2 regions of the Pseudoalteromonas sp. 31A1 genome follow, and region 2 is predicted to be linked to the other one. Evidence: predicted binding sites of a transcription regulator. Region 2 holds the regulator's gene; the other holds the start of a gene.
The links. Region 2 encodes MetJ, which represses methionine synthesis genes. Its sites were predicted from a motif close to TAGACGTCTAGACGTCTA; they were not measured.
Positions count from the first base shown of each region.

Region 1: the regulator MetJ is predicted to act here: its motif matches at 4,832-4,849, upstream of GQR52_RS04525 (methylenetetrahydrofolate reductase).

Region 1 is NZ_WTKY01000003.1:148,564-164,960, forward strand. It holds gene cysE (serine O-acetyltransferase) at 1-497, opposite strand, end outside; gene GQR52_RS04510 (hypothetical protein) at 842-1,246, shown strand; gene GQR52_RS04515 (helix-turn-helix transcriptional regulator) at 1,248-1,568, shown strand; gene GQR52_RS04520 (M16 family metallopeptidase) at 1,760-4,642, opposite strand; gene GQR52_RS04525 (methylenetetrahydrofolate reductase) at 4,893-5,849, shown strand; gene GQR52_RS04530 (hypothetical protein) at 5,967-6,164, opposite strand; gene GQR52_RS04535 (sensor domain-containing diguanylate cyclase) at 6,181-7,161, opposite strand; gene GQR52_RS04540 (DEAD/DEAH box helicase) at 7,220-8,467, opposite strand; gene GQR52_RS04545 (DUF3581 domain-containing protein) at 8,644-9,345, opposite strand; gene GQR52_RS04550 (CPBP family intramembrane glutamic endopeptidase) at 9,704-10,327, shown strand; partial or broken gene GQR52_RS20675 (hypothetical protein) at 10,432-10,813, shown strand; gene GQR52_RS04560 (hypothetical protein) at 10,830-11,129, opposite strand; gene gltX (glutamate--tRNA ligase) at 11,300-12,784, opposite strand; gene GQR52_RS04570 (glutaredoxin domain-containing protein) at 12,824-13,183, opposite strand; gene proB (glutamate 5-kinase) at 13,300-14,403, opposite strand; gene GQR52_RS04580 (DMT family transporter) at 14,523-15,482, shown strand; gene GQR52_RS04585 (class GN sortase) at 15,377-15,982, opposite strand; gene GQR52_RS04590 (marine proteobacterial sortase target protein) at 16,000-16,397, opposite strand, start outside.
Region 2 is NZ_WTKY01000006.1:60,524-76,920, forward strand. It holds gene GQR52_RS08150 (GGDEF domain-containing phosphodiesterase) at 1-905, shown strand, start outside; gene GQR52_RS08155 (formimidoylglutamase) at 902-1,951, opposite strand; gene rraA (ribonuclease E activity regulator RraA) at 1,953-2,444, opposite strand; gene GQR52_RS08165 (phosphatase PAP2 family protein) at 2,650-3,189, shown strand; gene GQR52_RS08170 (MJ1255/VC2487 family glycosyltransferase) at 3,186-4,217, shown strand; gene GQR52_RS08175 (methyl-accepting chemotaxis protein) at 4,327-6,207, shown strand; gene GQR52_RS08180 (gamma-butyrobetaine hydroxylase-like domain-containing protein) at 6,294-6,668, opposite strand; gene hslU (HslU--HslV peptidase ATPase subunit) at 6,731-8,059, opposite strand; gene hslV (ATP-dependent protease subunit HslV) at 8,071-8,589, opposite strand; gene GQR52_RS08195 (SPOR domain-containing protein) at 8,669-9,196, opposite strand; gene priA (primosomal protein N') at 9,217-11,403, opposite strand; gene rpmE (50S ribosomal protein L31) at 11,634-11,849, shown strand; gene GQR52_RS08210 (malic enzyme-like NAD(P)-binding protein) at 12,538-13,779, shown strand; gene metJ (met regulon transcriptional regulator MetJ) at 13,862-14,182, opposite strand; gene metB (cystathionine gamma-synthase) at 14,472-15,719, shown strand; gene metL (bifunctional aspartate kinase/homoserine dehydrogenase II) at 15,890-16,397, shown strand, end outside.

The sequences.
Region 1 (16,397 bases), on a different contig from region 2:
ATTACCGCTGTTTCACCAATAACAATACCGGTTGCGTGGTCAAACATAATGCCTTTACCCACTTTACATGCTGGGTGAATATCGACCCCAAACACTTCAGAGTTACGGCTTTGAATAAAGCGCGCTAGCTCTTTGCGGTTTTGTTGCCACAAGCAATTAGCCAAACGGTGCGCCTGAATAGCATGAAAACCTTTTAGATTTAATATAACCGTAAGATAGGTTTCTGATGCAGGGTCGCGGTCTTTTACCGCTTTAATATCCTCAGCAACAAAAGATAGCATACGGTCACATTTTACAAATGCTTGATCGAACAGCTCTCGGATAGTGAATGCCGATACCACCGCATCAGCCAACTTATTAGCAACAATAAAGCTCAATGCCGAACCTAAACAATCATGATTCAAAATGCATGAATAAACATGACTTGCTAATAATGGTTCACGTGTTACTACATCGTTAGCTTCTTCGCGAAGCTGTTGCCAAATTGCATGACGCATAATACTGCACTGCCTTAAGTTGATATAAAATAGCCTTTTCCCAAGTCTAACGGATTTAAAGCCTAAGGTGTTAATCCCTTAGTTATTTGTTCTGGTTATTAGATATAACTAGCACCCAGAAATGATATTTTAAATACGTACCCACTTTTTAGATTAAGCTATACGACAGTTGCTAAAATTTCCAATACATACTTAAAATATAATAAATTAATAAAAATCAAAAGCTAACAACATATGACAGTTCACCTGTCATATGCCAAAATACATACTGGCGTACAGCTGACGGCGTAAATAACAAAAACAAACGCTAAATTAGCATCATCAACTCAACAAGGATAACGATGATGAAAAACGATGTATTAAATACAAGAAAATTAGGTTACAAATTTTACTTTCAAGATGGCGATAATCAAATAGCGTGTTTTGGTAGCTACTTTACAGGGAAAGAAGAAGTATACGTAAATGATGAACTTATAAGTAATAAGCGTAACCAAAGGATTCACAGTGGCCATCAATTTAATATTGGTGACAATGATTTTAAAGTAATGTTTGAAATGCGTAATATTTTAACTGGCAGGTTAGAGTGCTCACTTTATAAAAATGGCCAATTTATAAAAAGTTATGAACAATCATCATTATTAAATAACCCAAAAACTTCGTTAAAAGTGCTTTTTGGCTGCTTTTTTGGAGGCCTAGTTGGTGGCTACTTGCTAATTATAATTTTAGAATTCTTGATTGGGAAATTTTAAAATGCAACTTAATCCTAAAACAATAAAAGAACTTAGGCAGCAATTTAATTGGACGCAACAGCAACTTGCCGATGCCTGCGATGTAAGCTTGAGAACAATCCAACGGGTAGAAAAAGAAGGCGCGGCATCAAAAGAAACCACAATGGCTTTATGCGCGGTTTTAGAAGTACGCCAGGGTAAATTAATTAAGCTTGATGAAGATACAACACCTCTCGGTGGTGCAACAACTTTAAACAAGCACACTATAACCACGGTGTTAGCATTGTCATCAGTAGTCAGCTTCATATTAGGCATGATAACTGTTTTTTTTATTATGAAATAAGGAGCTGCAGCAATGTCAAAATATGAGTCGAAAGAGCTACGTGGCCACATCACTTTAGTTGTAATAATAAGTGCAATGATACTTTTTGGGTTAGGTGTAAAAATTGGTTCAATACTATATCCAATACCATAAAAAATGCCCCAATATATGGGGCATTTTAATTATCTTAACTTATATAACTATTTAAACCTTCATTGAAATACTTTATCAACTTTCATCACTTCAATATTTTTTGCAGGAATTGCTAATTTGTAATCAGCAATTACTTTATCTTCAGCCACTAATTCGGCAGGTTTATCGGTATTGTAAACCATTGGTGATGTTTGCTCAGACGCTAAACGTTTTTGCATATCAGCGCCGTCTGCGGTTATAAACACATATTGAACGTTGTCTGTTTGTAGGTTTTCTTTAATAACGCGATTTACATCAGCAACGCTTAGCGTTTTAAGTTTGTTAGTGACGTAACTTACAAAGCTATCTGTGTTGTAAAATTCGCTATCAAGTGCGTAACCTAATTGGCGGTTTTGACTTGCAACCATTTGCGGTACAAAGTTAATTAAAAAGTTACGCGTGGCTTCAAAGTCATCTTCGCTCATACCATTTTTAATTAGCTTATCTAGCTCAAATAAAGCCGTACGAGTTGCAAAGTGCGCATCGTTATTAGAGCGAAGTGGGCGTAACCACACTTGAAATATTTGCTCAGAGCGCCCTAGGTTTGCATCAGGCTTGGTTTGAAACATACCACGTGGAAAGTATTCAATGTATGCGTAATCGCCGTAGTTCATGCCGCGGGTTTCACGAATGCGCTCATACAAAAAGCTGTTAGAACTACGGTGCTCACCAAAGTACGAACGCACAAGCCAAAGTGCTGTCCAGTCTTCGCTACTTCTTATTGTATCAATAGGAAAACCAAACGATACCGCAGTCGATTGCGCCGACTTTTCTACAATAGTTGCATGATGACCTTTAAGCGCTGGTGCATCAGGAATACTTAAACGGCTTTGATCACCTTTTGGTAGCGTTGCAAAATCGCTCATCATTTTAGCTTTAAGTTTTGCAGGCACAGCCCCAATTAAGCCAACCGTGAGTTTAGATTGCGTAAGCTCGCTGTTATAAAATGCTTTAACGTCATCCAGCGTCAACGCTTCTAAATCAGAAATATCACCGTAGTTGTAGCTTTCATAAGGATGATTTTTGTAAAGCGCGCTGTATAGCACTTCTTTGCCTAGCTCTTCATCGTTAGATGCTTTTAAGCCTGACTTAATACCGTCGATCATTTCTTTTTTGAGGCGTTTAAAGTCATCCTCTCTAAAGCCTGGGTTTAGTAATTGATCGCTCACAAGTGTATACCACTGCGACGCGTTATCTTTATGAATACGTCCTTGAAACGACAGCATTTCTTTATCTATTTGATAACCAAAGCTACCCGCAAGCGGATAAAGTGCTTTTTGAATATCTTTATAGCTTGTCGCCTCTGAGCCACCTTGTGCAAGCATAGCCGCAGTTAACGCAGCAACGCCTTTTTTGCCTTGAGGGTCGGCAGCCGCACCGGTATTGAATAAAAAGTTAACATCAATTAATGGCGAGCTATTGGTTTTATCAAGTACTTTAAATACAGGAGCCGCAGGTGCTTGTTTAAGCTTTGCAGTAAGCGCATTTAAATCAACTTCTTGCTCAAAACTTGGCGCTTCATCAAGTGCCGACATTGTTAATGTGGTACGTGCGTTATCAGTAAAGTATTTATTAGCAACGGCTTTAATATCTGCGCTGGTGATGTTATCTGCCGATTTATACAGCTGGTTTATAACCTCAGGATCGCGCTCAAAATGCATGTAGCTGGCAAGGGTTGATGCAATCGCTTGCGACGAATCTAAACCATTAATAAAGCTGTATTTAAGGTTCGATTTTAAATCACTCAGCTTTTGCTCATCAACAAGCTCAGTGCGTGCTTTTGCATAAGTTCGGTTAATGGCATCGCGTGCAGTGGCTAAATCGTCTGCGTTTTCTACTTTAACAAATACGTGTAATAAACCCGGATCTTTAGTCTCTGGGTTATAGGTAAACATTTGGCTGGCAATTTGTTTGTCGACCACTAGCTCTTGATATAAATCTGAATTACTTGAAAAATAAAGCTGTGAGATTAAATCAAGCGCCGCTCTGTCTTTTTTAGCAGGCTCCCACGCAGCGCCTTTGTACGATACAAGTAACCAATGCCCTGGTAGCGCTTCATCTTGCTGGTGCAAATATTTTGGTGCTTGTTGCACAGGCTCTGCCTTAATGTCAGCAACGTAGTTACCTTTTTTCCAGCTGCCCCAATGCTTTTTAACCATAGCCATTGTTGCTTGTGGCTCTACATCGCCCACAATTACAATCGATACATACTCAGGCTTATAAAATTTAGCAAAAAACTCTTTACCGTACGCCATTTGATCGGGCATCGCTTCTATGTCTTTAAAAAAGCCCATAGTGGTGTGTTTATACGTGTGCTTATCAAACGCTTCTTCGCGTACAGCGCTTAATAATTTACGAACTGGGCTCGCGTTGTTTTTTAAGTACTCACCTTTTACCGTTTGTGCTTCGGTTCTAAATTGCTCTTCGGTGTAGGTTAAGTTTTGAAAAATATCAGCTTCAAGCTCAAGTACTTTATCAAGATGCTGCTTTGAAAAGTTTAAATGGTAGTTGGTGTAATCGTTTGTTGTATACGCGCGGTTATCAACACCTGAATTTTTTAATATGTCTGAATACACATCTTCAGGGTATTTTTGTGAGCCTTTAAACATCATGTGTTCAAAAAAGTGAGCAAAGCCTGTTTTGCCCTCTTCAACTTCGTTACGCGACCCAACCGATACCGGAATTTGCAGCGACACTACATCAGGGTAATCAGTTTTAACAACCATGACACGTAAGCCGTTTTCTAGCTCTTCAATTAAATAATCTTGCGAAAAAACACGATCATCAGCTTTATTTACTTGTTCTTGTTGTGCTGTTGTTTGCGTGCTTTGGTTTTGTTGCATGGCGCAACCTGTTAACGCCAGCGATACCGCTAAGCTGGTTGCTAATAATTTAAATTTCATTGTTGTCCCTTTTTAAATTGAGCAAATTTGTTGTCAGATTTAACTCTTTAATTATGCCCCAAAGCCAATAAATATAAGAGCCCCAAGGGAATTTATTATGTAAACAACTGTGTCAATTATAAATAATGGGAACAAGCACTATGAATAAACATCATGTTAGTTGAAAAACTTTCACTAAACAAATCTATCTAGACGTCTAAATGGCTGCTATATTAAATCCATCAAAACAAACTTAGCTGGAATGAGGATTATGGCTTTATCACTAAAAGAGAAGATAGTGGACACCAACCAAGGTGTTTATCTTATTGGTACTACCCCGCCTAAAATTGGCACCGATAAAGCGCAATTAAAAACCATTGCAGAAAAGCTATTAGGTCGCTTACACGAAATTGAATACGACGGCGTAATAATTTACGACATTCAAGACGAAAGCAGCCGAACCAATCAAGACCGCCCATTTGCGTTTAAACAAACCGTTGATCCGCGTGAATACAGCCATTTACTTCGTAATTTATCTGCACAAGATGTGATTACTTATAAAAGTGTGGCGCAGCGTGGCGTAGGCGAATTTAAAGATTGGCTAAGTGAAACTAAAAACGACTACGATTTACAAAATGTTGTTTTAGTAGGTAGCCCATCATCGATAGGCGATATAAAGCTAAGCCTGCCAGATGCGTATAAAGCGATGGCTGAGCAATCAGATGATTTCTTTTTAGGTGGCGTTACGATTGCCGAGCGCCATTCAAGTAAACGAAATGAGCACGAACGATTAATAGAAAAAACAGCACAAGGTTGTCAATTTTTTATATCGCAAGCTGTTTACGACGCACAAGCTACTATAGAGCTAATTACTAGCTACGCACGTACGTGTAAAGCACAGGGTATTACACCTCAACGTATTATATTAACGTTTACCCCGTGCGGCGGCGAAAAAACCTTAGACTTTATGCAATGGTTGGGTATCTCAGTGCCAGAGGCAACTAAATGGCGCATGCTTGATGCAGACAATACATTAAGCGAATCAGTCCGTATTTGCCGTGAAAACCTCGACTTAATACTTAAAAGCTGTGCGCATTTAGATGTACCGCTGGGCCTAAATATTGAAAGCTTAACAAACCGTAAAGAAGAAATTGACGCGTCAATTAACTTATACCGTTTATTAAAAGCCATTATGGAATTGAACCTTGCGGAAAAGCTAATAGCTTAAAGGCTAGGTAAGAGCTAATTAACACCCTTCTTGGCAAGCCTCATGGCTTGCTTTTTTATGTCCGTACTTTGAAAAATGAATTAATAAATACAAGTAAAAATTTGCAGCTTAAGCTATTTATTGAAGCTGTTTTTGGTTATTACTCTCAAGCCTTTTTAAGGCAAACCCCATAGAGGAGCACATAACACCAAAAACTATTCCCTCATTAGATATAAATCTAATGCTAGTAAACGTTTCAAATAAGCTTATTATTGCTAAGGAAAAAATAAAACCTATCGCAGAAAAAACCAGCCAAGTTTGTGTGGCATGAGTCATGACGAACCTCCTTTTACTATTGTGCCTTTTTAGCGAGCTTATACGCTTGTTTATTTTTATACATTGCGTGGTCTGCATCATTTAATAGCGCTTCAAAGGGCTGCTTTTGTTTATTAGTAAAACTATAACCAATACTAAGCGATAAATCGCAAACGTCTTCTTTGAGTAAGGCTTTTGAATACTCAGTCGAAATTTTATCCATGATGTAGTTAATCTTGCTTTTATCGCTTACTTGCATTACTGCAACAAACTCATCGCCACCTAAGCGCCCTACTATATCAGCATCTCTTAAATGCGTTTTTAGCGTATCCGCCAATATAATTAAGGCTTTGTCGCCCACTTCATGTCCGTAGGTGTCGTTTAATTTTTTAAAGTCGTTTATATCGATAAACAAACAACACACGTCAAAGCCTAAACGTAGCGCTAAGTTAAGTTTTTGCTGGGCTAATAAGTTAAGTGCTCGGCGATTATAAATATTCGTTAATGAGTCTAACATGGCTATTTCGCGCATTTGCTCATAGCTATACACAAGCGCTAGGTCGTCTTCAATCAAATCACGTAGTTGTTCTATGAGTTCAAAATATTCATCGGTATAGCTTGTTTTCTGAGTGTCTTTTAAGCATAGCGTGCCAAATACTTCGCCTTCAGGCCAATGAATAGGTAAACCTAGGTAGGATTCAACACCATCTTCAACTACTTCTGGTAGGGTGTTCCATGCATCGTTATTACTTGCATCATTAACATATAAAATATTTTTAGTTTCAGCAACGTACCGACAAAACAGAGGTGTTTGAGGAGGAAGTATAGGATTGGTCTCAAAGTTAGAGCCACCTTCGTTACTTCTAATAACAACGCGATAGCCTTTGCTTGTTGCCTGAACTATATAACCAGACGGGGCTGAAAAAAGCCCCGTTATAAGGTCGATTGTTTTTTGCCATTTATGCAAAGATATTTGGCCATCAATACCAGAAAATGCCCATTGATCAATTTCAAACATTGCTTTACCTCGGCTATTTAGTAGCTCCAGTATAGGCAAAAAAGCAAAGTAAAAGCTATTATTTGCGACGTCTACTTGGCTCTCTTTTACCAGTGATGCGTTTTTTATCGCGATCTTTTCGCGACTTGTTAGTATTTTTACGATTATCTTTTGGTTTTTTATTAGGATCTGGCTCGTAACCTTCTAACCACTGCGGCGTTAAACGCGTATCGAGTAGTACTTCAATTTCTTCTAGCAGCCATTGCTCATCAAGACTTACCAGCGACATAGCAAGTCCTTGTTCACCAGCACGACCTGTACGGCCAATACGGTGCACGTAATCCTCGGCAATGTAAGGTAGTTCAAAGTTAATTACGTATCTAAGTGTAGAAATATCTAAACCACGCGCAGCTACATCGGTTGCAACAAGTACGCGTGTAATACCTTCTTTAAAGTTTTGCAATGCACGGTCGCGTGCGCCTTGCGATTTGTCGCCATGGATTGATTCGGTTTTTAAACCGTCTTTACACATTTCTTTAGCAAGCTGATCAGCCATTTGTTTTGTGCGAGTAAAAATAAGCACTTGGCGCCAGTTTTTCATGCCAATCATGTGCGATACAAGTTCGCGCTTACGATCCTCATCTACAGCGTAAATAACTTGCTCTACTTCAACCGCGGCTGAGTTACGTTTATCAACTTCAATTAGTTCTGGGTTTTTAAGTAACTTTTTACTGAGTTCAAACACGCTGTCATCAAACGTAGCTGAAAATAGTAAAGTTTGGCGATCGCCCGGGATATGTCGCAATATACGTCTAATTTCATCAATAAAGCCCATATCAAGCATGCGGTCAGCTTCGTCAAACACTAAGGAGTCTACACTTGAAAGTACCACACTGCCTTTAACTATATGATCAAGCAAACGCCCAGGTGTTGCCACTATAACTTGCGCTGTTTTAAGTGCTTTTATTTGAGGGCCAATACTTGCGCCACCATAGGCTAAAGCGCCATTGATATTAGTGCCTTGTGCGTACTTTTCAAAGCTTGCAAATACTTGCTGAGCAAGCTCACGGGTTGGCGTTAAAATGACTACACGTGCAAGGCCTTGCTCATCTTTTTTAGGGGTATTTAAAAGCTTATGTAATAAAGGTAAAACAAAGGCGGCAGTTTTACCCGTACCTGTTTGCGCGCTGCCCATTACATCACTTCCGGCTAAAATAGGCGGAATAGTTTTAATCTGAATTGCGGTTGGTTGAGTGTAATTATTTTGCTCAATCGCTGTTAATAATAACGGGTCGAGATTAAGTGATGAGAACGTAGTGGCAGACATAGGCTTAGCTTTAAAATAACAAAGAGCGCTATTGTACGCATATTACTGTACTGCGTAAATTAACCAGTCCAGAAAAGTATTTAATCGTGGTTGCTCACTTTCACTTTAGCGCTAAAACAATAAAAAAGGCGCTAAATAACAGCTGTATTTAGCGCCTTTTATAATTTGCTGTAGCTTTAAGCTGGCTTTAGTGTCGCTTTACGCTCGTTGTAAAACGCTATTAAATCGTCAACTGTTGCTTGGCAGTATTCGCGTATACCCGAAACTACCATATGCTTTTCACCACTACCCACTTTAACGCCGTTTTCTAACAGGTTAAAACGTAGTGTAATTTTTCCACGCTTACCGGCGTACTCAAAACTAGGCTCTGCAAACTCAAGTTCTGGTGCTGTAATATCAAGATTATCAAGGTTGATAAGCATTGATTCGTAAATAATCATTGGGCGAGCAGGGTTTATCATTACCTCTTGCTTGCCCATTAATGGAATAATTACATGCGGAAAAGTAGTACCAGAAAACTCAACATAATTTTTTATTAGGCTATTAGTCAGTGCTGGGCATTGGCTGGTTTTACCTTTGCGCTTTACCTTTAAAATAACTTTTTCGCCATTGGTTACATCAAACTCATCAGCCCCTTCAGGGAAGTTAAGTTTGGTGTTTTCATCAACCATACCGGCAAAAGTAAATTCCATTTGTTCACTAATACCGTAGCGGTCTAGTACCAATGAAAAAAGTAAGTCTCCTGGCGCGCAAAACTTTTTGGCATCTTTGTCGTGAAGTGGATTGTAATCGTCAGCAACGCATTTAGCGAATCGACAACCTTGCTCACGAGAGATAGAAACATAATCAGCATGCTGCTGAAAAAAAGGACTTAACATAGTTTGTTCACTGCTTAAACTGCTTATAACCTATCTATATTACCAGAAAAAAAATACTGAGAGGTCGAATCTGTTAGATTAGTTGCTAAATAAAACAGAGCAATAAAAAACAATGACCTTTTATTTATTAGCGCTATCAATTATATGTGTTTTTCCGTACTGCAAAATATCAATAATGCGGCAACCCCTTTGGCACTACTTACTAGCTTTAAGTGTTGTAAGTGCATATTTTCAAGGTTATATAAATTTATATGCCCTGCTGTTAACCGGGCTTTACGTTGTTTTATACTACTGTGCGCTAAATACAAAGCAGGCAATAATACGCGCTACTTTAAGTACTGTTTTTATAGTTTCCTCATTGGCATTAGCACTTCATTGGATGCCTGGTTTTAATAACCTCCCTATTGTTATAAACGAGCGTATTACAAGCGATGCGATTGCATTTACCCTTTATGCTAATTTTGATAAAGCTATGGCGGGTTTATTTCTTTGTGCTTACTTTTATTCGAATAAAAAAGCTTTAAAAGCAGACTCTAATAAAGCGGGCCCATTAAACGTTAAACAACCCATTTTAATAGTTATTGCTACTGTTTTAGCTACGCTCACTGCGGCTTTAATGCTTGGACTTGTAAGCTTCAACCCTAAGGTTCCTGGCTTTTGGTTAGCCTTTATTGCTATTAATCTTTTATTTACCTGTGTTGCCGAGGAAGCTTTATTTCGAGGTTTACTACAAACTAAGCTTAGCAAAATAATTACACCTACCCGTTTAGCAATACTTGCCCCTGTAATTACTGCAGGTATTTTTGCTTTGGCACATTTTGCTGGAGGAATTAACTATGTATTGGTTTCATTTATTGCCGGCTTGGGGTATGGCTATGTTTTTTATAAAACGCAGCGCTTAGAGTGGGCTATTTTATGCCATTGGTTGGTTAATGTTTGCCACTTCTTTTTGTTTACTTACCCGATGCTCAATAAAATCTAAATACATTTACAAATGCTAACAATTTACTTAGTAGTAAACATTGCCCGCATTTGATTTTGTTAGTAATTTACTATTTCAAATAATAAATTAAGGGACTAATAAATATGCTACGTTTTATAACGGCAATAACAGTGCTCGCCACAATAACGGGTTGTTCAAGCATGACTTATCATACAGATATAGACAACGGCGTTTTATCTCAAGAAATTGGCACCTACGTTAATAAAAGAGATTTACAGCAATTTTATAGCGACCAAGAAGCACACGAAAGTGGCGCTACACTCCTAAGGTGAAAGCTGTGATGGCGACGGTATGGGTAACAATAATGTAAGCTATAACCGCTCTAAATCAAACGCAATTGATTTACTTAAAGCTGATGCCATGCGCAGAGGCGGAAATGCTTTTACTATTAATTCTTGTAGTGAAACGTCTGTATCGTATTGCGACCTATCTGTTTTATGCACCGGACAGGCCTACGACTATTAATAAGTAAAAGTGCAAATTATATATTAAGCGCAAAGCTAAGTAGTACGCGCTTTCCAGACTCTATTTTAGATACGCTGTGTTCGTACTTATCGGGTCTGAATAAATACACGCGATTAAATAAATTTATAATGCATTTTGAGCATTTAAATACCCCACCCGCTTTAGGTTTTTCTAATACAAAGTTGAGCTTGTAATAGCGCCCTTGCTGCACAGGGTCAATATGGTTCATTACGCTGTGATTAGTTGGGTAAGTAACAAGGTTTATCGAAAATGTATTGCTGCTAAAAATAGCTTTGTTTTTAACGGTTGCAATCATACTGCCTCCTATGAGTTTATATGCCGTATTGTAGCATTGGACTAAGTCTCATTATGGTTTTAAACGAGACTAAAACACCATGACATATAGCCAATAAAACTAATATAAAATGATTAAACACAAAAAAGCCGAGCTTAATAAAGCTCGGCTTTTAAAAGTACGTTTAATAATTATGTACTTGGGTATTCGCGGTACGCACGCTCTATATTTTTAGCCTGCTTTTTAGAAATACCTAAATGGGCAAGTGCTACACGTAAACGAGCACGTGATAAGTCAGACCCTAATATTTCCATTGCATCAAGCACTGACGTACTTGATGTTTTGCCAGTAATTGCGACAAATATTGGCTCTAAAAAGTCTTTAATCTTAAGCTCGTGGAATGTAGCCACTTCTTTTGCAATTGCAAAAATAGCGGGCTTTTCAAAGCTACGTAAACCTTCAAGCTGCCATACAAAAAATTGTAGCGCTTGGCGAATCACGTTTTCGTCTGCTTTGCCGGCTGTTAATAGCGCAGGATCGTAAGTTGGAATACCACCTACAAAGTGCCCTGCAAGCTCAACCATATCCGACAGCGTATTAATACGTGTTTTAACTTCTGGTAATATTTTAGCTAACATTTCGCCGTTAAACTTCCAATCAACAAAGCGCTGAATTAACTGCTCGTCGGTTAGATTTTCACGGATCCACATGCCGTTTAACCAGCTTAATTTATCTACGTCGAATACTGGACCACCAAGCGATACGCGCTTCATGTCGAAGTTTTCAATCATTTCATTGAGTGTGAATTTTTCACGCTCATCAGGCATTGACCAACCCATACGGCCTAAATAGTTAAGCACGGCTTCTGGCAGGTAGCCCATTTCTTTATAGTAGTTAATAGACGTTGGGTTTTTACGCTTAGACAGCTTTGATTTATCTGGGTTACGTAATAACGGTAAGTGACCAAGTACTGGCGCTTCCCAACCAAAATCTTCATAAAGCTTTAATAGCTTAGGCGCTGAGTTAATCCATTCTTCACCACGGAAAATATGGCTAATTTCCATATGGTGGTCATCAACTACGTTCGCTAAAAAGTACGTTGGAAAACCATCTGCTTTTAAAAGTACTTGCATGTCTACGTTTTCCCACGGGATCTCAATTTCATCACGTAGGTAGTCGTTAAACTTAAATGTGCCTTCGCTTGGGATTTTCATACGTATAACGTAAGGTTTGCCTTCAGCTAAGTTTGCTTTAATTTCTTCATCTGTATGGTTTAAACCACGACCGTCATATTTAGGGCGTAGGCCTTCTGCCATTTGCTCTTCACGCATTTGATCAAGCTCTTCGCTTGTTGCAAAGCAGTAAAACGCTTTACCATCGTCAACTAACTGATGCGCGTATTTTTTATATAAATCGCTACGCTCAGATTGACGGTAAGGACCAAATTCGCCACCCACATCAGGACCATGATCCCACTCAAGCCCTAACCAACGTAGGCTATCCATAATCGCAAGTTCAGACTCTGGCGTGCTACGTACTTGGTCTGTATCTTCTATACGAAGTACAAATTCACCGCCTTGTTGTTTAGCAAAACAGTAGTTAAATAAGGCGATATAAGCGGTGCCAAGATGCGGGTCACCAGTTGGCGACGGGGCAACACGGGTGCGAATTGTCATGGTATATTCTCTTTAAATAAGTGAGATAGTAAAAGTGGTTTATGCAGCTACTTTGTTTAAGTAAGCAATAATATCGTTTGATTCGTACAGCCATTGTACTTGGCCGTTTTGCTCTATACGCAGGCAAGGCACTTTAACTTTGCCGCCTTGCTCTAGTAGCTCTTGACGATATTGCTCATTGTCTTTTGCATCACGCGTTTCTATGTTTAAGCCTTCGCGTTTAATAGCGCGACGTACTTTTACACAAAACGGGCATGCTTTAAATTGATACAGTTTAAATTGTGAGGTTTGCTGATCAAGCTGTGCTTGCTCGTCGCTTGCACGCTTTTTACTGCGAGGAGTAAATACAAAATTAAAGAATAAGATTATACAACCTAAAAACCAACGAACTAATTTCATGTTCTGTGCTCTGCTTACAACAATTTAAGGAGCCAGATTTTAGCACAAATTTACAATCAAAAAAGTGTAATACTGCGAGAATTACACTCAAGTAATTTAATTTACTAAAAGTGCTTCTATAGCAATACCATATCATCCCTATGAAGTACTTCTGCGCCACTATCGTAATCGAGTAATAGGCCTATTTGACTAGAGTGCGCACCCTTTATTTTATTTACCTCGGTACTACTAAAGCGCGTTAAGCCCCGTGCAATTACTTGATTTTTATTATCTATTAAATCAATTAAATCACCGCGTTCAAAACGTCCAAATGCATTAGTAACGCCTTTAGCAAGTAAGCTTGCGCCTTTATTTTGCAGCGCTGTAATAGCACCTGCATCTATAACAATTTGGCCGGTACTTTTAGGCCCGGCTAGTAACCATTTTTTACGGCCATCTTTTGGAGCGGTGAGTTTTAAAAAACGCGTGCCTGGTAACTCGTCACTCATGCATTTTAAAATAACGTTTTTACCTGCGCCTTTAGCAATAATAACTTCAACGCCTGCGCGCCTTGCAATGTCAGCGGCTTGCAGTTTAGTCGCCATGCCGCCAGTACCTAAGTTTGTACCACTGCCACCAGCAAGTTGGCGCAGCTCATCGTTTATATGTGTTACTTCGCCAATGAGGGTGGCATCGGCATTTGTGCGAGGATCGCTGGTAAATAACCCTTCTTGATCGGTAAGTAGCAATAATTTATTAGCATTAGCCAAAATAGCGACAAGTGCCGATAAATTATCGTTGTCGCCTACTTTTATTTCACTGGTAGCGACTGCGTCATTTTCGTTAATGATGGGCACAACGTCGTAATTTAATAATGCCGTGAGTGTATCGCGGGCATTAAGGTAGCGCTCTCTGTCGTCTACATCAGCGCGAGTAAGCAGCATTTGCCCTACATTTACCCCATATAAAGCAAACAAGCTCTGCCAAATATGAATAAGTTGACCTTGTCCAATTGCAGCAAGCATTTGTTTATCAATTAAGCTTCTGCCACAGGGTTTTAATAGTTGTTCGCGCCCAGCAGCTACCGCGCCGCTCGATACTAAAATAACCTGATGCCCCTGCTTTTTAAGCTCGCAGCATTGGCGTACTAATTCAACCATATGTGCTTTGTCTAGCTTATCGGTGCCACCAGTAAGAACGCTTGTACCAAGCTTTACAACTATTACCTGTTCCCTTTGCATGTGCTTTTTACTAATCATTAATTAAAGATGAATTAATTTATACCAGCTCGGTATTTTTGAACAAGTTAAAAATATTCATGCTAGGATCTGATTTTATTAAATTATGTAAATTACTCTCTATGCCTGCCAGTTTATGTTTAATTATTGCCACCTTTTTATGGGGCAGCTCTTTTATAGCGCTCAAATACGCCATTGCTATTTATGACCCTGCATTGGTAATATTTTTACGCATGCTCACCACGTTAGTTTTATCGCTTTGTTTATGGCGCTATGTTATTCGGTTTGAGTATTTAAAAGGTGACTGGAAGTATTTAGTGGGTATGTCGCTTGCTGAGCCTTGTTTGTACTTTTTATTTGAAGGCCATGCAATGGAATATACTTCGGCTTCGCAGGCCGGTGTTATTGTATCGTGCTTGCCTATAATTATTGCGCTACTTGCCTTTTTATTACTTAAAGAATACATAAGCAAAGCCATTGTTGTTGGTTTTACGCTGTGTATTGGCGGCAGTATTTTACTTACGCTTCTTTCACCAAGTTCTGAGCAGGCACCTAATCCGTTGTTGGGTAACTTTTTAGAGCTTATGGCTATGGTGTGCGCTGCATTTTATACCGTAAGTATTAAACATTTAGCTAATCGCTACTCGCCCCTGACTTTAATTGCGTTGCAAGGTATTAGTGGCAGCTTGTTTTTTGCGCCATTTTTATTTTTTATCGACCTACCAAGCGAAAACCAACACGACTTAACTGCGCTCATGAGCATTTTGTATTTAGGTTCGTGTGTAACCCTTGGCGGCTACGGCATGTACAACTATGCAATTAGCAAGGTATCGGTATTAACCGCTGCTGCGTACTCTAATTTAATTCCTATTTTTACACTTATTTTGTCAGCTATTATTTTGGGCGAAGTGCTCAACGTTTGGCAATGGCTGAGCATATTTGTGGTATTTATTGGCGTAATGATAAGCCAGCGCCATCAAGAGCTCGTGGTTGATATACCGCTTAGCGAATCGGGCGAAGACATTTGCGCAGATACAAGCAATCTTAAATCAGTACCCGAGGCAAGCGAATCAAAAGGATAACAGGTAAGCAAATACAGCCCAGGTGTTTGTAAAAATGAGTTTTGGGATTGATGAATAACCTCAATCCCCGTTACTTTATAATTTTGTATCACCCCACTTTGCAGCTGCAAAGTAAACGCTTCCCCCACTTTTGCGTTTTGTAAAAATGCAAAGTGGGTGTCGTTATGCCCTGCTATTAGCGCGCCTTTTTCGTTTCCAAATTCTTTTCCGCCAAGCTCCCCTGCGGGTAAAAATTGGCTAGGCGCAAATGCTAAATTACGACCACTCGCTCCAGCCAATACGCTTAATGTTTTATTATGGCTTGGCCAATCAAGCTTTGCAGTAACGTAGCTGTCGGCGTAATACCACGGCCTTACTTTAATCCCGGGTGATTTAAGTGCCTCTTGCCATGCCTGTTCAATTAATACTTGAGCAAGCCACGCTTTTGCCTGCATATAAGTACCGTGACCAAATAATCCAAGCCCAGCTATTAGTAAGCCCACGCTTAGCCACCTTTTCATTTTAAGTCTCTTTTCATTTAGGGATTCGCTCTGTGTTTAAATTTAAGAGCACCAAATCCTAATAATAAAATACAGCCTAATAATATGTGCAGCCTACTTTGCCCATCTGTTTGTGGTAAACGCATCGCCATACCTTGTGGTACTGCATTAGTAGCTTGCGCCGTTTGCTCTGCCACTTCTTTTATTTGAGTTTGTTCAATCGCTATAAAAGCAGTAAACGGGCTAAGTAATTGATGAGTAAGTGCAAGCTCCTGTACTTCATCTTTAACGGTATTTTGCTCGTTGTATAAAAGTAATGACTTAATTTTTTGGCGCGCCCACAGTTTTGCTATACCTTGAGCGCTTGAGCTATTTTGTGTACTTAATTTAATACTTAAAGGCCCTTGTGCTGTTTGCCCAGCAAGTACCACACTTT
Region 2 (16,397 bases):
TTGATTGTAATGAGCAAGACAATAACTTTGATAATTTAATATCGTACGCATACCTAGCACTCGATAGCCACCCAAATCGCAAGGTTGTGCCTTATCATCAACAAATGATGATTGAACTGCGAGAGCAACAAGCGCGACTAAAAGAATTAGCAAATATTGATTTTTCGAGCGAATTAGAACTCTATTTTCAACCTATAATTTGTAACGAAAACGGTCAAATTGAGTTTTTAGAATTACTACTGCGTTGGCAGCATCCTAAGCAAGGGATTTTATCGGCTAATCGTTTTATTGACGACATAAGAATAGCTGGGCTTGGTTATCCGCTTGCTAAATTTGTAATGGAGAGAGCCGCTGAGCTTGCAATGGCGCTTAGAGTAGAAGGTATTTCCATACCGCTTAGCATTAACGTATTTGGCCCTGAAATGCTAAATGAAGAGTTTGTTGAATTTGTTGATGTTGTTATAAATGAACATCACTTAGAGGCGGGAGACTTAATTGTTGAATGCCCTTTACATATTTTTGCTGGTTTAGATGACAAAGGCCGAGGCATGATCGCAAGGCTTAATAACATAGGCTTAAAAGTATGTGTGGATGGACTGGGCGATAACCCGGTACTACTTTCTAAGTTGCCAAGTTTAGCGGTTGAGTATATTAAGGTTTCACCTTCACTTACCGCTGACTTTAGTAATCAAAACAATATACGCAGTTTAGTTGGTGGAATGGTTGATATGCATAGCCAACAAAAAACAAAAGTGATTTTTGAAGGAGTAGAAACACTTGAGCAACTTAAGTTTGTAAAAAGCTTAAAAGGTTATGCTGCCCAAGGTTATTACTTTGGTCACCCGCTAAGTAGTATCGGTTTAATGAGCTGGCTAAAAGAGTGGCGATCGGTTCAACAACGTTAAGTGTTTTCTTTGGCTTGTAGGTAGCTATTTACAAGTGCACTAATCACTTGCCCTACATGGGCAGCACCGGCATCTAACCCGTTAGGATGCTGGTTAGGCGCTGCTTCACATAAGTGTAAGTACTTAGAGTGCCGGTGGCTTGCAGCTAAATGCACAAAGTGCTCAGTGTCACTCACACTAAATCCGCAATATGTATACGCACTAACTGGCATATAAGTAATACTATCTAAATCAACTTCAACACCCAGAGGTAAATCATTAAAATTACTTAGTGCATTTTCAATTGCCTGCGTTAGTGTAATTTTTCGCTTAACTTGTATAGATTGATAGCTATCAAATTTAAAGTTAGCTTCACTCATTGCATCTATAATTGCTTGATTATTTTTTAATTCATGTAAGCCAATAACATGGTAATTACTTAGATGTTGCTCGTTATACGCGTAGCGAAAACCATTACCACTATGGCGACCTTCACATTCTCTAAAATCGGCATGAGGGTCAAAATTGATAGCATTAACAGGCGTGTTTTTTGACTTACTTAGCGCGCGAATAATACCTAAGCAATTATTGTGACCTCCGCCAATGACGATTGGCTCAAGCCCTGCTTTAAAAATAAGGCTTAATACTGACTCTACGCGTTCATCAAGTTGTTGGCATAAATCTCGTAATTGAGTTAACTGCTGGGCTTGCTGATTATTAAGTTGGTTGCTTTGCGCCATTAAATCATCAGTATTTACTTCACCCAATAAAAGTACTTTTTGAGTGGCGATAAATTGATTATGGGGTTGGTTTAAAAAACGTTTTAAAAAAGCAGACCATGCTTCGTTTGCACCGCCATTTCCTAAATTTGCTTTTGGGCCAATATCTTCGCAAATACCAAGAAGTACGTAGCGAATGCCAAATTGAGCTGCGTCAATAAGTGCTTGTTGCAGGTTTACTTGAGTGTCTAGCAAGGCCATTGATTGCCATGCTTTTTTTTCATTTACGCGGTTAGAGCAAAGTGCTCTAACCGCGCTTTCATCATATACTTTTAAATGGGAGGTCACGTTATACTTCTACAACTTCCAATTCTTCTGCAGATAAAACAATGCCAGTACTATCGGCATAAATAAAGTCATCATCAAAAAATGATACACCGGCAAAGTTAACGCCTATAGCATCCTCGCCAGCACCTTCACTGTCAGCTGCAACAGGGATAGAAGCAATTGCTTGAATGCCTAAATCAAGTTCTTCAAGCTCATCAACGTGGCGTACTGCGCCGTAAACAACAATACCATTCCAGTTATTTTCAAGTGCAAGTTCGGCCAATTCAATATCAATAAGTGCACGGCGAGTTGAGCCACCACCATCAATAAGAAGCACTAAGTCTGTACCGTCTTGAGAAAGTAATTCGCGGATCAGTTCATTATTTTCAAAACATTTAACCGTTTTAATGCGGCCACCAAAGCTGTGTCGACCACCAAAGTTGATGAACATTGGCTCTAGCACGTCAACCACATCAGCAAAGTGGTCACATAAATCAGAAGTGCTGTAATCCATTATTTTATCCTCAAAAGGTACATTAATTTATACCTCAGTATACCCTCCTTATAAGCAATAACAACGACTTAATCGCAGTAAATTTAGACAAAACAAGCGCTAAATCATTAATCGCAATAATAGTGTCTTAAAAGCGTCACTCAATTGTTATTTACAACACATAAGCTAAATCGGTGTTCATATATTATGCAATGAGGGGGAAGTGATGGATAACAATAATATGTTTAAAAGGGCAGCTCTGCTAGATGAGCAATTATTTTTAACTCTGTTTAATTGCAACTCACCGAAGTGGTTTAAAACAATGGCGTTTGGCTTATCTAAAAGCGGTGATGGAGGGCTTTACATACTTGTGTGTTTAGCGGTGTGGTGGCTTAGTAATAATGAGCAGCAACAATTATTACCTGTAACGATATTAGTTGGTTTTGCTATAGAAAGGCCCATTTATTTACTGGCCAAAAATAGATTTGCCCGCATCCGTCCATGCGACTGCTTAGTAACAAATGCTTACATAGTACCAAGTGATAAATTTAGTTTGCCCTCGGGCCACAGCGCTGCAGCGTTCTTAGTTGCGATTATACTAAGTCACTTTTTCCCTGAATATATATGGCTACTACTTAGTTGGGCTGCTGGTGTGGCTATTTCTCGTGTTGTATTAGGCGTACATTTTCCTGCTGATATTATTATAGGTGCGATTATTGGCAGTGTTTGTGGCTTATTCGCATTAGCGCTCGTGGTACCTGTATGAAAATATTGTATGGAGTGCAGGGTACCGGTAATGGTCATATAACGCGGGCTAGGGTTATGGCAAGCTGCTTTAATAAACTTGGTATTGATGTTGATTATGTGTTTTCAGGGCGAGCAAATAAAGATTACTTTGATATGCACGAATTCTCAGATTATAAAGCGTATCGGGGCTTATCGTTTAGTACTGAAAATGGGCAAGTCAAAAATTTAAAAACACTTAAAAACATGCGAGTTTGTAAGCTGGTGAGTGATATAAAATCGCTTGATATAAAACAGTACGATTTTGTACTTAATGACTTTGAGCCAGTCACAGCATGGGCTGCAAAACGGGCCGATATACCCGTTATCGGTATTAGTCACCAAGCCGCATTTTTGTCAGAAAACGCACCTATATTTGGTCGTGGTGTACTTAGAAAATCGCTCATCAAGCATTATGCACCAGCATCTACCTACTTAGGCGTACACTGGAAGCCATTTGCAAATAATATAATCCCGCCTTTTATTGCTCATCATAATCATGAGAATCCTGTCGCGGTACTAAATAAGGTATTGGTATATTTACCGTTTGAAAACTTAGATAGCATTGTTGATTACTTAAAAGACTTTCCCGAAAAAGAATTTTATTGTTATCACCCAAATGCCTGCAATCAGTCTTTTGGACATATACATTTGCGACCCCCCTCACGTTCTGGTTTTTTAAATGACTTAGCAAACACGAGTGGCGTTATTGGTAATGCGGGGTTTGAGCTTGCCAGTGAAGCGCTTAAGTTAGGTAAGAAGTTACTATTAAAGCCTTTAGATGGGCAGTTTGAGCAAACCGCAAATGCACAAACTTTGTTTGCCATGGGCATGGCGCATGTTATGAACTATTTAAACCCGCAAGCCCTTGATGACTGGAATAGCGCCCCGCAAAATAAGCAAATAAATTACCCTAGCGATCCCGAGCCTTTAATTGATTGGTTGGTTAAACAACAGTGGAATAACACACAATCGTTACACAAAGGTTTGTGGGATAGTGTCGCTTTATAGCCATCATAATTAAGTAGCTTAGAATAACCAATAATAAAAAGTTAAATTAATGAGTCGCTCCTGAGCTATCAGCTATAATACAAATGCATATTTAAAAAAGGCGTTAGCGATGAATTTTTTACAAAACTTAACAATCAAACGACGTTTACAGTTAAACGCAGTCGTTGTTGGTTTAGCAATGGTGGTCCTTTTATGCGTAATAATTTATGAAGCGAGAACAACGTTAAGCTTAAATAAAACAATTCAGCTTGCTGAAGAGCTTAATATCCATGAATTAGAACTGCGTAAACATGAAAAAAACTTTCTTTTTTATAAACAAGAAGAAGCATTAGACTTATTTGAACAAGATTATAACCAGCTTAAAAGTAAAATTGCTAAGTTGAATGTAATTATGCAAGAGCAGGGTATCGAAACCCAAAAAATAAGTAATCTCGATAATTTGGTAAGTGCTTATAGCAATGACTTTATGAGTGTTGTTGTGCTACAAAAACGCATAGGATTACACCCAAAAGATGGGCTGTATGGCGAACTAAGAAGTGCAGTACACGAGGTCGAAAGCTTGCTCAAAGAGCAAGATAATTACAAACTCTTATCTTCTATATTACAATTAAGACGGGCTGAAAAAGATTTTATGCTACGTTTTGATCTTAAGTATTTAACTCGATTTGATGAAGGGGTTGATACTTTAAAGCAGCAAATCGCTCAGGCTCAATTTGATACGGGGTATACAGCTCAATTAAATGGCTTTTTAAATTCCTACCAAACGCAATTTCAAGCATTGGTCCAGGCACAGGTTGAATTGGGCTTAGATTTAAATTCAGGAGCACTTGGAAAAATGCGTAAAAGTGTTGAACAAAGTGATGCAATCGTTGCGCAGATACTATTAAGCACTAAGCAGCAGGTAGATAAAAGCGTTGAACAGGCACAATTTTTAGCCATTCTTATTTTTGTGATTGCTGGCATTATTGTTTTAATGTTGGTTTATTTCACGAGCCGCTCGATTATTGTGCCTATAGAGCGGGTTTATCACACCATTAACGACATTCGTCGTAATAATGATTTAAGCGTGATGATAGAGCAAACAGGTAAAGACGAAATTACCACCATGACGGTCGACTTTAATAGTTTAATAGGCGATTTTAAAAACTTAATTAACGAAGTTAATGGTGCTTTAAATACGCTTAACATAGCAACAGAGCATTTATCAGAAAGTACCGCAGCAACAAGCTCCGGTATGCAAGAGCAATTACATGAAGCCGACATGGTTGCAACTGCAGCCACCGAAATGCAGGCGACGATTCAGGATATTTCACATAATACTGAAGCGGCTGCTAAAAAAGCAGAGTCAACAAACTTAAGTGCTCAACAAGGGCGCAGTGAAGTTGACTCTACCGTTAAGCACATTAGAGCCCTATCTGATTCGTTAGGGAATGCATCAAATGTAGTATCGCAACTTGAAAAAGATGGCGAAACAATTGGTTCAGTGCTTGATGTAATTCGGGGGATTGCAGATCAAACAAATTTACTCGCACTTAATGCGGCAATAGAAGCGGCACGTGCTGGTGAGTATGGTCGTGGTTTTGCTGTTGTTGCAGATGAGGTTCGTTCATTAGCGAAGCGTACTCAAGAGTCCACGAGTGAGATTGAAGGTATTATAAGTACCTTACAGCAGCGTACTCAAGAAGTGGTGAGTATTATGCACAAATGTCGTTCTCAAGGCGATGAAAGTGCCTCGCAAGCAATTAAAGCAGGTGAGTTATTAGGCGCAATTACTGAAGATGTACAAACAATAATGGAAATGAGCTCTCAAATAGCGGTTGCTATTGACGAGCAAAGCCAAGTGGCATCAGAGGTTAATAAAAATGTAGTAAGAATTCGCGACATTGCGCAAGATGCAACTGAACATGCTGCTAAAAACGCCCAAACTAGCGAAGAAGTATCTGAGCAAGCTAGAGTGTTATTTAGCGCTATTGATAAGTTTAAAGTGTAACTAACCTGAACTCTGGATAGTAAATATTTTAACCAGGGTTTAGGTTAACTAATCTAAAAATACCCACCTAAAGTTACCAATAAGGTTTAAGGAATAAACTTTATTGGTACACTGTTTTTGTTTTGTTCGTGCTCGGCTACGCGTGCCGAATATTCATCGCTCAACGTTTGTTGCTGCGCTTGTAGTTTTTCAAAGTAACTCCAACTGAACAGTCCGCTATTGTGACCATCATCGAAATCTAAACGCAGTGCATAATGCCCAACAGGTACTATGTTTTTTATACCTACAGATTGTTTATTTAAAACCAATTTCATAGGGCCAGAGCCATGGCCTTGCACTTCAGCAGAGGGAGAGTGAACGCGTAAAAATTCACAGCTAAAGACTGCTTGGCTATCGTCGTCAAAATAAACATCTAAATTTTTACTCACGCTGTGGTAATGCACTTTTGTAACGTGTTTCATTTTATATACCCCATTAAAAAGCCCCCAATCTGGAGGCTTTTAGTATAACGTTTATATTCGTTTTATAGAATGAAGCGGCTTAAGTCTTCATCTTCAACAAGTGCACCTAGATGTTTTTCAACGTAAGCGGCGTCAATAACAAGTGATGAACCTGCTTTTTCAGAAGCATCGTATGAAATTTCTTCCATCAATCTTTCCATCACAGTATGCAAGCGACGAGCACCGATGTTTTCGGTTTTTTCGTTAACTTGCCACGCAGCCTTAGCAATACGCTCAATAGCATCATCACTAAACTCAATCGTTACTTGCTCAGTTTTAAGGAGCTCTCGTTGTTGCTCAGTAAGCGATGCATGCGGCTCTGTCAGGATACGTTTAAAGTCATTTGCAGTTAGTGGCTCAAGTTCTACTCGAATCGGTAAGCGACCTTGTAGCTCAGGTATCATGTCTGATGGTTTAGACATTTGGAACGCACCTGAGGCAATAAACAACATATGGTCAGTTTTAACCATACCGTGTTTAGTGTTTACTGTTGAGCCTTCAATTAGCGGTAGTAAGTCGCGCTGAACACCTTCTCGGCTCACATCAGGGCCTGAAGAATCACCACGTTTACAAATTTTGTCTATTTCATCAATAAACACAATACCGTTTTGCTCTACTGCAAAAATAGCTTGTTCTTTTAGCTCTTCAGGGTTTACTAATTTAGCGGCTTCTTCTTCTGTTAATAGTTTGAAGGCTTCTTTAATTTTTAACTTACGTTTAGTGCGTTTATCGCCGCCCATGTTTTGAAACATGCTTTGTAACTGGTTGGTCATATCTTCCATACCAGGAGGCGCCATAATTTCTACGTTTGATTGAGCTTGCGCTAGTTCAATCTCGATTTCTTTATCATCTAATTGACCTTCACGTAATTTTTTACGAAATGTTTGGCGAGTAGATGAAGTATCGTCGCGTTGGCTTTCGCCATATTGATCTTTAACCGGTGGTAAAAGTGCATCTAAAATACGCTCTTCTGCTGCTTCTTCGGCGCGATGTTTAAACTTTTTAGTTTGCTGTTCGCGAGTCATTTTAATTGAAACATCAACGAGGTCACGTATGATCGTATCTACTTCTTTACCAACATAACCAACTTCAGTGAATTTAGTCGCTTCTACTTTAATGAATGGTGCGTTAGCAAGTTTTGCTAAACGGCGGGCAATTTCTGTTTTACCTACGCCTGTTGGACCAATCATTAATATATTTTTTGGTGTTACTTCACTGCGTAAATCTTCATTTAATTGCATGCGGCGCCAGCGATTACGAAGCGCAATAGCGACTGCTTTTTTAGCTTTAGCCTGACCTATAATGTGCTGATCTAGCTCGTGAACAATTTCTCTTGGGGTCATATCAGACATAATAGTTCCTATTATAATTCTTCGATTGTTTGGAAGTTATTAGTAAATACGCAGATGTTGCCTGCAATAGTTAAGCTTTTCTCTACTATTTCACGAGCGCTTAAATCTGTATTTTCTAAAAGGGCGGTTGCAGCTGATTGCGCAAAGTTACCACCACTACCAATTGCAATTAAATCGTTTTCTGGCTGAACTACATCGCCATTACCGGTAATAATTAAAGAGGCTGTTTCGTCTGCTACAGCGAGCAGCGCTTCGAGTTTTCGAAGTGCACGGTCACTTCGCCAATCTTTAGCCATTTCTACTGCGGCTTTAGTTAGGTTACCTTGGTGCATTTCTAATTTGCTTTCAAAACGTTCGAAAAGAGTGAAGGCATCAGCAGTACCGCCGGCAAAACCAGCGATTACTTTGCCATTATAAAGACGTCGAACTTTGCGGGCGTTGCCCTTCATTACGGTGTTACCAAGTGAAACTTGGCCATCGCCGCCAATTACAACTTTGTCGCCGCGGCGAACACTTACGATAGTAGTCATGTTATTCCTCATCATCGAGCTGCAGAGGCAACTCGTAAAAAACGATTATGATGAGGTTATATGGGTGAATGGTTTATTTTCAAGTCCAGCCCCAAATTCCGCAGCCGACTATTTTTACACGTTTAAGTTTGTTTTTATCGCTTTCGGCTTGGCGTTTGGTTTTATAAGGGCCTAAACGTACTTTATACCAAGTGCCATTGCTGCCTTCAGCCTGTTTGATCTCAGAAATGAGCCCTGCAAATGCGATTTTAGCTTTTAATGATTCAGCTTGTGCATGAGTTCTGAACGAACCGCATTGCATAACATAAGGACCTTTTTGCTCAAGTTCTTTTACTTCAACTTGAATCTCGTGGTTTCTAATTTCTTTAATAAATTCCGGTGTACGTGGAATAACAACTTCTACTTTTGCGGGTGCAGTTGGGTTAGCTTGTTTTTCGACAAGCTTTGGATCGGCATTACTTTTTATAAACCATAGTGCGTAGGCAAAACCACCTACAAGTAAGATGGCTATAACGGCTAAAAGAATAGGAAATGGTTTTTTAGCGGGGGCGTTTTTTTTACTGTTTCTGCCTGCAGGCTTTTTATTAATATAATCGTGCTGTGCCATGGTGTTATTTTGGCCTTAACCTAAATCATGTCTATAGGGTCTACGTCTAAGCTCCAGCGTACTTTTTGTGCAAGTTTACTGGTACTTAAATAATCAACCATTTGCGCAAGGTACTGATGTAATATGCGACGATCTTGCGCTTGAATATGCAATTGAAAACGATACATACCTGCGACTCTTTCAAGTGGGGCAGGGATCGGACCGAGCAATTGTATACCAGATACCCCATTCACAGGAACCAAATCCGTCAAAAAATCGACGACTAGTTTAATACTATGTCCTTGTGCACGCACAATGGCCATATTTGTAATGGGCGGTAAGTCAGCATCATCGCGCTCACTAAGAGCAAAGCGGGCAAAGTCTTGGTAACCATTATTAACTAAGTCTTGCAAAAGAGGGTGTTCTGGAAAGTGTGTTTGTAATAACACTTGACCAGGCTCACCTGAACGTCCAGCACGCCCCGCTACTTGGGTGACTAATTGCGCTAAATGCTCTGTCGCTCTAAAGTCGCATGAGTATAAGCCGCTATCTACATCTAAAATTATAACAAGGCTTACATCTGCAAAGTGATGGCCTTTGGCAAGCATTTGTGTGCCCACTAAAATGCGTGCGCCGCCTAGGTTTATTTCATCAAGTGCTTTTTCAAGGCTACCTTTACGGCGAGTTGAATCGCGGTCTATACGAGTAACAGGTGTATCAGGGAATTCGGTCGATAAAAACTCTTCAATTTGCTCTGTGCCTTTACCGTTAGGAAATATTTGCGTACTTCCACAGTCAGGGCATTGGTGAGGGACAGGGTACTGGTCGCCACAGTGATGACAGATCATTTGCCCAATCGCTTTATGAAATGTAGCGCTGGTACTGCATCGTTTACACTCGCTCAACCAACCGCACTCATGGCAAATAAGGGTGGGTGAGAAACCTCGGCGATTTAAAAATACCATAACCTGTTTACCGCGATTTAAGTGCTGACGCATAGTAGCAAGACTTGCATGTGCAATACCTGCTTGGTCGGGCTGACCTTTCATATCGAGTAACTTAAACTGATTGTCAGTCGCTGTTTGCGCACGCTCCGTTAAACTTAATAGCTGGTATTTGTTATTAATTGCTTTGTGAAGTGTTTCAAGCGCGGGTGTGGCGCTGCCTAATATAAGCGGGATTTTATGCTGAAAAGCTCTGTAAGCGGCTAAATCACGAGCATGGTAACGAAGGGTATCTTGTTGTTTAAATGACGAGTCGTGTTCTTCATCAACAACAATCATACCGAGTTTTAAAAATGGCAGAAAAATACTCGAACGTGTGCCAATAACTATCGCACAACTGCCTTTTTCGCAAAAACGCCATGTTTGTAAACGTTCGTTGTCGGTAAGTGCTGAGTGCCAAAGCATAATGGGTGTATCAGGAAAGCGGCGGCGAAAACGGTTTACGGTTTGTGGTGTTAGGCCGATTTCGGGCACGAGTACGAGGGCTTGCTCGCCACGTTTGAGTACTTCTTCTAGGCACTGTAAATACACTTCGGTTTTACCGCTGCCCGTTACGCCTTCTAATAAGAAGCTGCTAAAGCCAGTACTTTGATTTATAGCTGTGCAAGCAACCGCTTGTTCTTTATTAAGTACTGGTTTACTACCGACGGTTGGAGCAACACTTTGCCATTGGTTATCGTGCTCAATAGTTTGTGTTATGAGTTCTTTATCTATTAAGCTATCTATTGTTTTTTTACTAAAGCCCAGTGCTTTTAACTCAGTTAATGATGACTTACCTGATTGCGATAACTGCTTTAATAGGTTGAGCTGTGTTTTAGCTTTTAATGACGGTACTTTTGCACCTTTTTCTGTCAGGGCAACCATATTAATACTGGTTTTATCAGGCGATTCACCTTGGCGAAGTGCACCAGGTAGCGCTATATGAATAGTTTCGCCTAATGGATAGCAATAATAGCGGGCAGTAAAGCTAAGGAGTTCTAAATGCTGGGCACTTAAAATAGGGGCGTCGTCTATTACCTCTATAATATTTTTAATTTTATTTAAAGGGACGTCGGTACTGCTTTTAATACCCAAAACAACCGCTACTTTTTTTTGATTACCAAAAGGTACCAAAACTCGCATGCCAGGTAGTAAGGGAATTGATAAGCCACTGAGCTGTTCTTCTATTTTATAATCAAAGGTGCGTGGAAGCGGGACTTTAATAGCAACTTCAACAAAACTCATAACAACTCAACCCGTAAAATTAATGCTGTAATGTACTAAAAATAACGCTAAAAACCTACTAGCAATAGTGCTTGAGAAAGAGATTGTTCACTTTTTTGGCAAAAATATAAATAAATACTTGTGTGGGGGGAGGTTGTTGGATAAAATCCGCCACCAACAAATTTGTTTTAACGACGTATGGTGCCAAACTCCGGGTTTGGAGAGCGATGCGGCCTTAACTAGAGGTTCCTATGAAAGAAGGTATTCACCCTAAGTACGAAGTAATTTCTGCAACATGTTCATGTGGAAATAAATTCGAAACTAGCTCAACTCTTTGTAAAGACATTCACTTAGACGTATGTTCTGCGTGTCACCCGTTTTACACTGGTAAGCAAAAAGTTTTAGACACTGGCGGACGTGTTGATCGCTTCAACAAGCGCTTTGGTGCACTTGCCAGCAAGAAGTAATTATTGCTGTTTAGTTAAAAAAAGCACCTTAGGGTGCTTTTTTTGTGCCTAAAATTTGTTATTTATTATCTTAAACTAACCTACATAAATCTTTGAGCAATTTAACGAATTAAATTGCACTATAACGTCGTTAAAAAATTTTTATTTAGAACAACTAGATACAAAAATTTTTGCCTAGTTCTAGCGTAATTTTCTTAACGTTAAATAGACCCCATATATAAGCAGATTGGTATTATTTCGTTGATTTTAACTATCCCCTCCTTTTGCATAACTATTTCCTATTCTTATTCTGAGTATGCATAATCCTTTACAGACAAATCGATAGATATTCTCTATATTTTAAATAGTACAATTTTTAACTAGGTTGATAAAAGTATCTAACGTGGGCTTATCTGTTTTTAAAGTAGGGTAGTAGGCTGTTATTCTAAGTTTATGCTGATACTTTAAGTATACATTTTATAAGATTTTGATAGGCATAAAAGCACCTTAAAACTTACTTTTTAGGTGAATTTTTATTTATTAAATGTTGATATAATCCTGCAAAGTTACTGAAAAACCTCTTAAAATTATAGGATATAGCATATAACAGGATAGACCTGATATTGCTTGGAATTTAAAAATAATAAGGGTATCGTACCCCAAGACTCCATCTCTCACTTTAACTTAAATTGCAGGATACCATCGCGTTATGTCTGACTTTCGTGAACAAGCACTACATTACCACTCACATCCCGTACCAGGTAAAATTAGCATTGAGCTTACAAAACCAGCTGAAACGGCTCATGATCTTGCACTTGCGTATAGCCCAGGTGTTGCCGAACCTGTACGTGAAATAGCTGCAGATCCTGCAAATGCTTATAAATATACGGGTAAAGGTAACATGGTTGCGGTTATTACTAATGGTACTGCAATTCTAGGCCTTGGTAATTTAGGTCCTTTAGCGTCTAAGCCTGTAATGGAAGGTAAAGCGCTATTGTTTAAACGTTTTGCAGGGCTTGATTCTATCGATATTGAAGTTAAGCACAAAACAACAGAAGACTTTATTAATACGGTTGCCAATATTGCCGACACATTCGGTGGTATTAACCTTGAAGATATTAAAGCACCAGAGTGTTTTGAAATTGAAAAAGCATTAATAGAGCGTTGTAGCATTCCTGTTTTTCATGATGATCAACACGGTACTGCCATTGTAACGGCTGCTGGTATGTTAAATGCGCTAGAAGTACAAGGTAAGTCAATTGAAGATGCAATTATTGTATGTTTAGGTGCAGGCGCTGCCGCTGTTGCGTGTATGGAGCTGTTAATTAAGTGTGGTGCACTGCGTGAACACATTTATATGCTTGACCGCAAAGGTGTTATTCATACCCGCCGCGATGACTTAAATGAATATAAACAGCTTTTTGCTAACAATACCGATAAGCGTACATTGCAAGATGTAATTGCAGATGCTGATGTGTTTGTGGGTGTTTCTGGTCCTAACTTATTAGCGGCTGAAGATTTAAAGCTAATGGCTGCAAAACCAGTTGTGTTTGCATGTTCAAACCCAGATCCTGAGATTGATCCTGCACTTGCGCACGGCGCACGCAACGATTTAATCATGGCAACAGGGCGCTCTGATTACCCTAACCAAGTTAATAATGTTTTATGTTTCCCGTTTATTTTCCGTGGTGCACTTGATGTACGTGCAAGTGCTATTAACGATGAAATGAAAATTGCTGCAGTAGATGCTATTCGAAGTATTGCCAAAGAGCCAGTACCTGCAGAAGTTTTAAAAGCCGCTGGAGTAGATAAACTAGAATTTGGTGCGCAGTATATTATTCCAAAACCAATGGATCCACGTTTACTGCCGCGTATAGCAAGAGCTGTTGCACTTGCTGCTATTGAGTCAGGTGTTGCACAAATTGAGCTACCTGAAAACTATATGCAGTAAATCTATACAGTAGAGCTATGCAATAAAATTTAGACATAAAAAAACCTCAGTAATTACTGAGGTTTTTTTGTCTTTGTAATATTTATTCTTCGTTTAAAACGGGTACTTCTAGACCCATTTCTTGCATTATTTTTTTAACTTCTTCTGGTACTTTTTCGGCGTTATCTTTACGTAAGTCATCGTCATTTGGTAAAGGTTGGCCAGTAAAAGCATGCAAAAATGCCTCACATAGCAATTCACTATTTGTAGCATGGCGAAGGTTATTGATTTGACGACGTGTACGTTCGTCAGTTAATACCTTTAATACATTTAGCGGGATCGAAACGGTGATCTTTTTAACTTGCTCTGATTTTTTACCGTGTTCTGCGTATGGGTGAATATACTCACCATTCCATTTAGCCATAAGATGTATCGTTGCCTCAGATTATTAATTTCTCACACGGTATAAAAAGCGTGTAAATATGCGTGAAATTCTATCGATTTAAAAAAGATAGTCAAATAATAGATACCGATCTATCTTAATAAGCCTATTGTAGGTGTAAAGATAAGCACACTTTTGTGAGCTAAAATGTGTTATTCGCAGAAGCCCCTTCTACTTTTAGCCATCTAGAGCTTTAAAATACTTTGACTTATCAAAACGGATAACTTACTCTTTTAGACGTCTAAACATCCAAATTAATCAGGTGACGAATATGAGCGAAAAAAACAAAGCGACCATTGCTGTACGTAACGGCGTTGATGCTGATAAACATCATGGTGCGGTGGTACCGCCAATTTATTTATCGACTACTTATTCGTTTGCCGACTTTGATACTAAGCGTGAGTATGATTATGGTCGTAGCGGTAATCCTAATCGTGATATTTTAGCTGAGACGCTTGCTAAGCTTGAAGGTGGCGCTCGTGGCATAATTACAGCTACAGGCATGGCTGCCGTGCATTTAGCTACTCAGCTACTTAATAATGACGATACGCTAGTAATTCCACATGATTGTTATGGTGGTAGCTATCGTTTATTTACATCTTTACAAAAACGCGGCTTACTAAAGCTCGAAATACTAGATTTAACAAAAGCAGAAAGCCTGCAACAAATTTTAGCAATTAAACCTAAGCTTATTTGGATAGAAACCCCAAGTAACCCAGTACTTCGTTTAACTGACATTAAAGCGGTTACTGAGGTTGCAAAAAAATGCGGTGCATTGGTGGCTGCAGATAACACGTTTTTGTCACCGGCCTTACAAAATCCTATTAAGTTTGGTGTAGATATTGTGGTGCATTCAACTACTAAATACATTAACGGACACTCAGATGTTGTGGGTGGCGCTGTTATTGCAGCAACACAAGAGCTAGGCGATGAGCTTGCTTGGTGGGCTAATAACATTGGTATTACGGGCGCACCTTTTGATAGTTATTTAACGCTGCGTGGTTTACGTACTTTAAATGTGCGCCTAAGGCAGCATCAAGAAAATGCACTGGCAATAGCAGAGTACTTAGAAAGCTCTGAATTTGTAAGCCAAGTTTATTACCCAGGTCTTGAGTCACATCCTCAACATGAACTCGCTAAAGCACAGCAGCTTGGTTTTGGTGGCATGGTTAGTTTTGATATTAAAGGCGATATAAACGACGCTGCAGCATTTTTAACTAGCCTTAAAACGTTTAGTTTAGCTGAGTCATTAGGTGGCGTAGAGAGCTTAATTTGTCATCCTGCAACTATGACGCATGCAGGCATGGATGCAACAGCACGTTTAGAAGCGGGTGTTGGCGATACGCTTATTCGTATCTCAGTAGGTATTGAAGATATACACGATTTAGTCGCTGATTTTGAGCGCGTGTTTGAACTTGTAAAACCAGGGCAAAATAAAAATGTTGGCCGTGTAGGCAAAGGAGCAGGCACTCCTGGTGGTAACGTTAAATTAAGTGCAGCCCGTCCGGCGCTTTGGTAAGTAATACCAATCCGCAATAATACCTAATCAATTTGAGGGATTAAACCGCACGCTAACTTCGTTAAAAATTTCTCATATAGAACAACTAAACAACGAAATTTTTGCCTTGTTATCGACACGGTTTTCTTATCCTCAAAATAGACAACTTAATTAAGCGAATTGGTATAAATATGGTCAATTGTGTACATAAATTTGGTGGTTCAAGCTTAAGCTCAAGTGAGCGCTATCAAAGCGTAGCTAAAATAATTATTGGGCATACTCAGACGGGCGACTGTGTTGTGGTATCGGCTGCGGGTAAGACAACCGATACGCTAGTATTACTTTGGCAAAGCTATCAAAAACAAGATACTCAAGCAGTAGCTGATATTTTACTGCAGTTAAATAACCATCAAAGTGATTTAATAGAGCAGCTATTAGAAGCCGATTTAAAACGAAGTGCACTTAAAACACTAAGTATCGAACTTAGCTATATTGCAGAACTTGCTCAAGCTGAGCAGCTAAAAGAGGCTGCATTGCTTGCACATGGCGAACTGTGGTCAGCACGTTTACTCGCTACTTATTTACAGCAGCTAAATATTGAGGCATGCGCTCAAGATGCACGTACTCTTTTTACCTTAAATGATGGCGAATTAATGCATGCGCAAAATGCGCAGCAATGTGGGCAGTTAATTTTGCCTA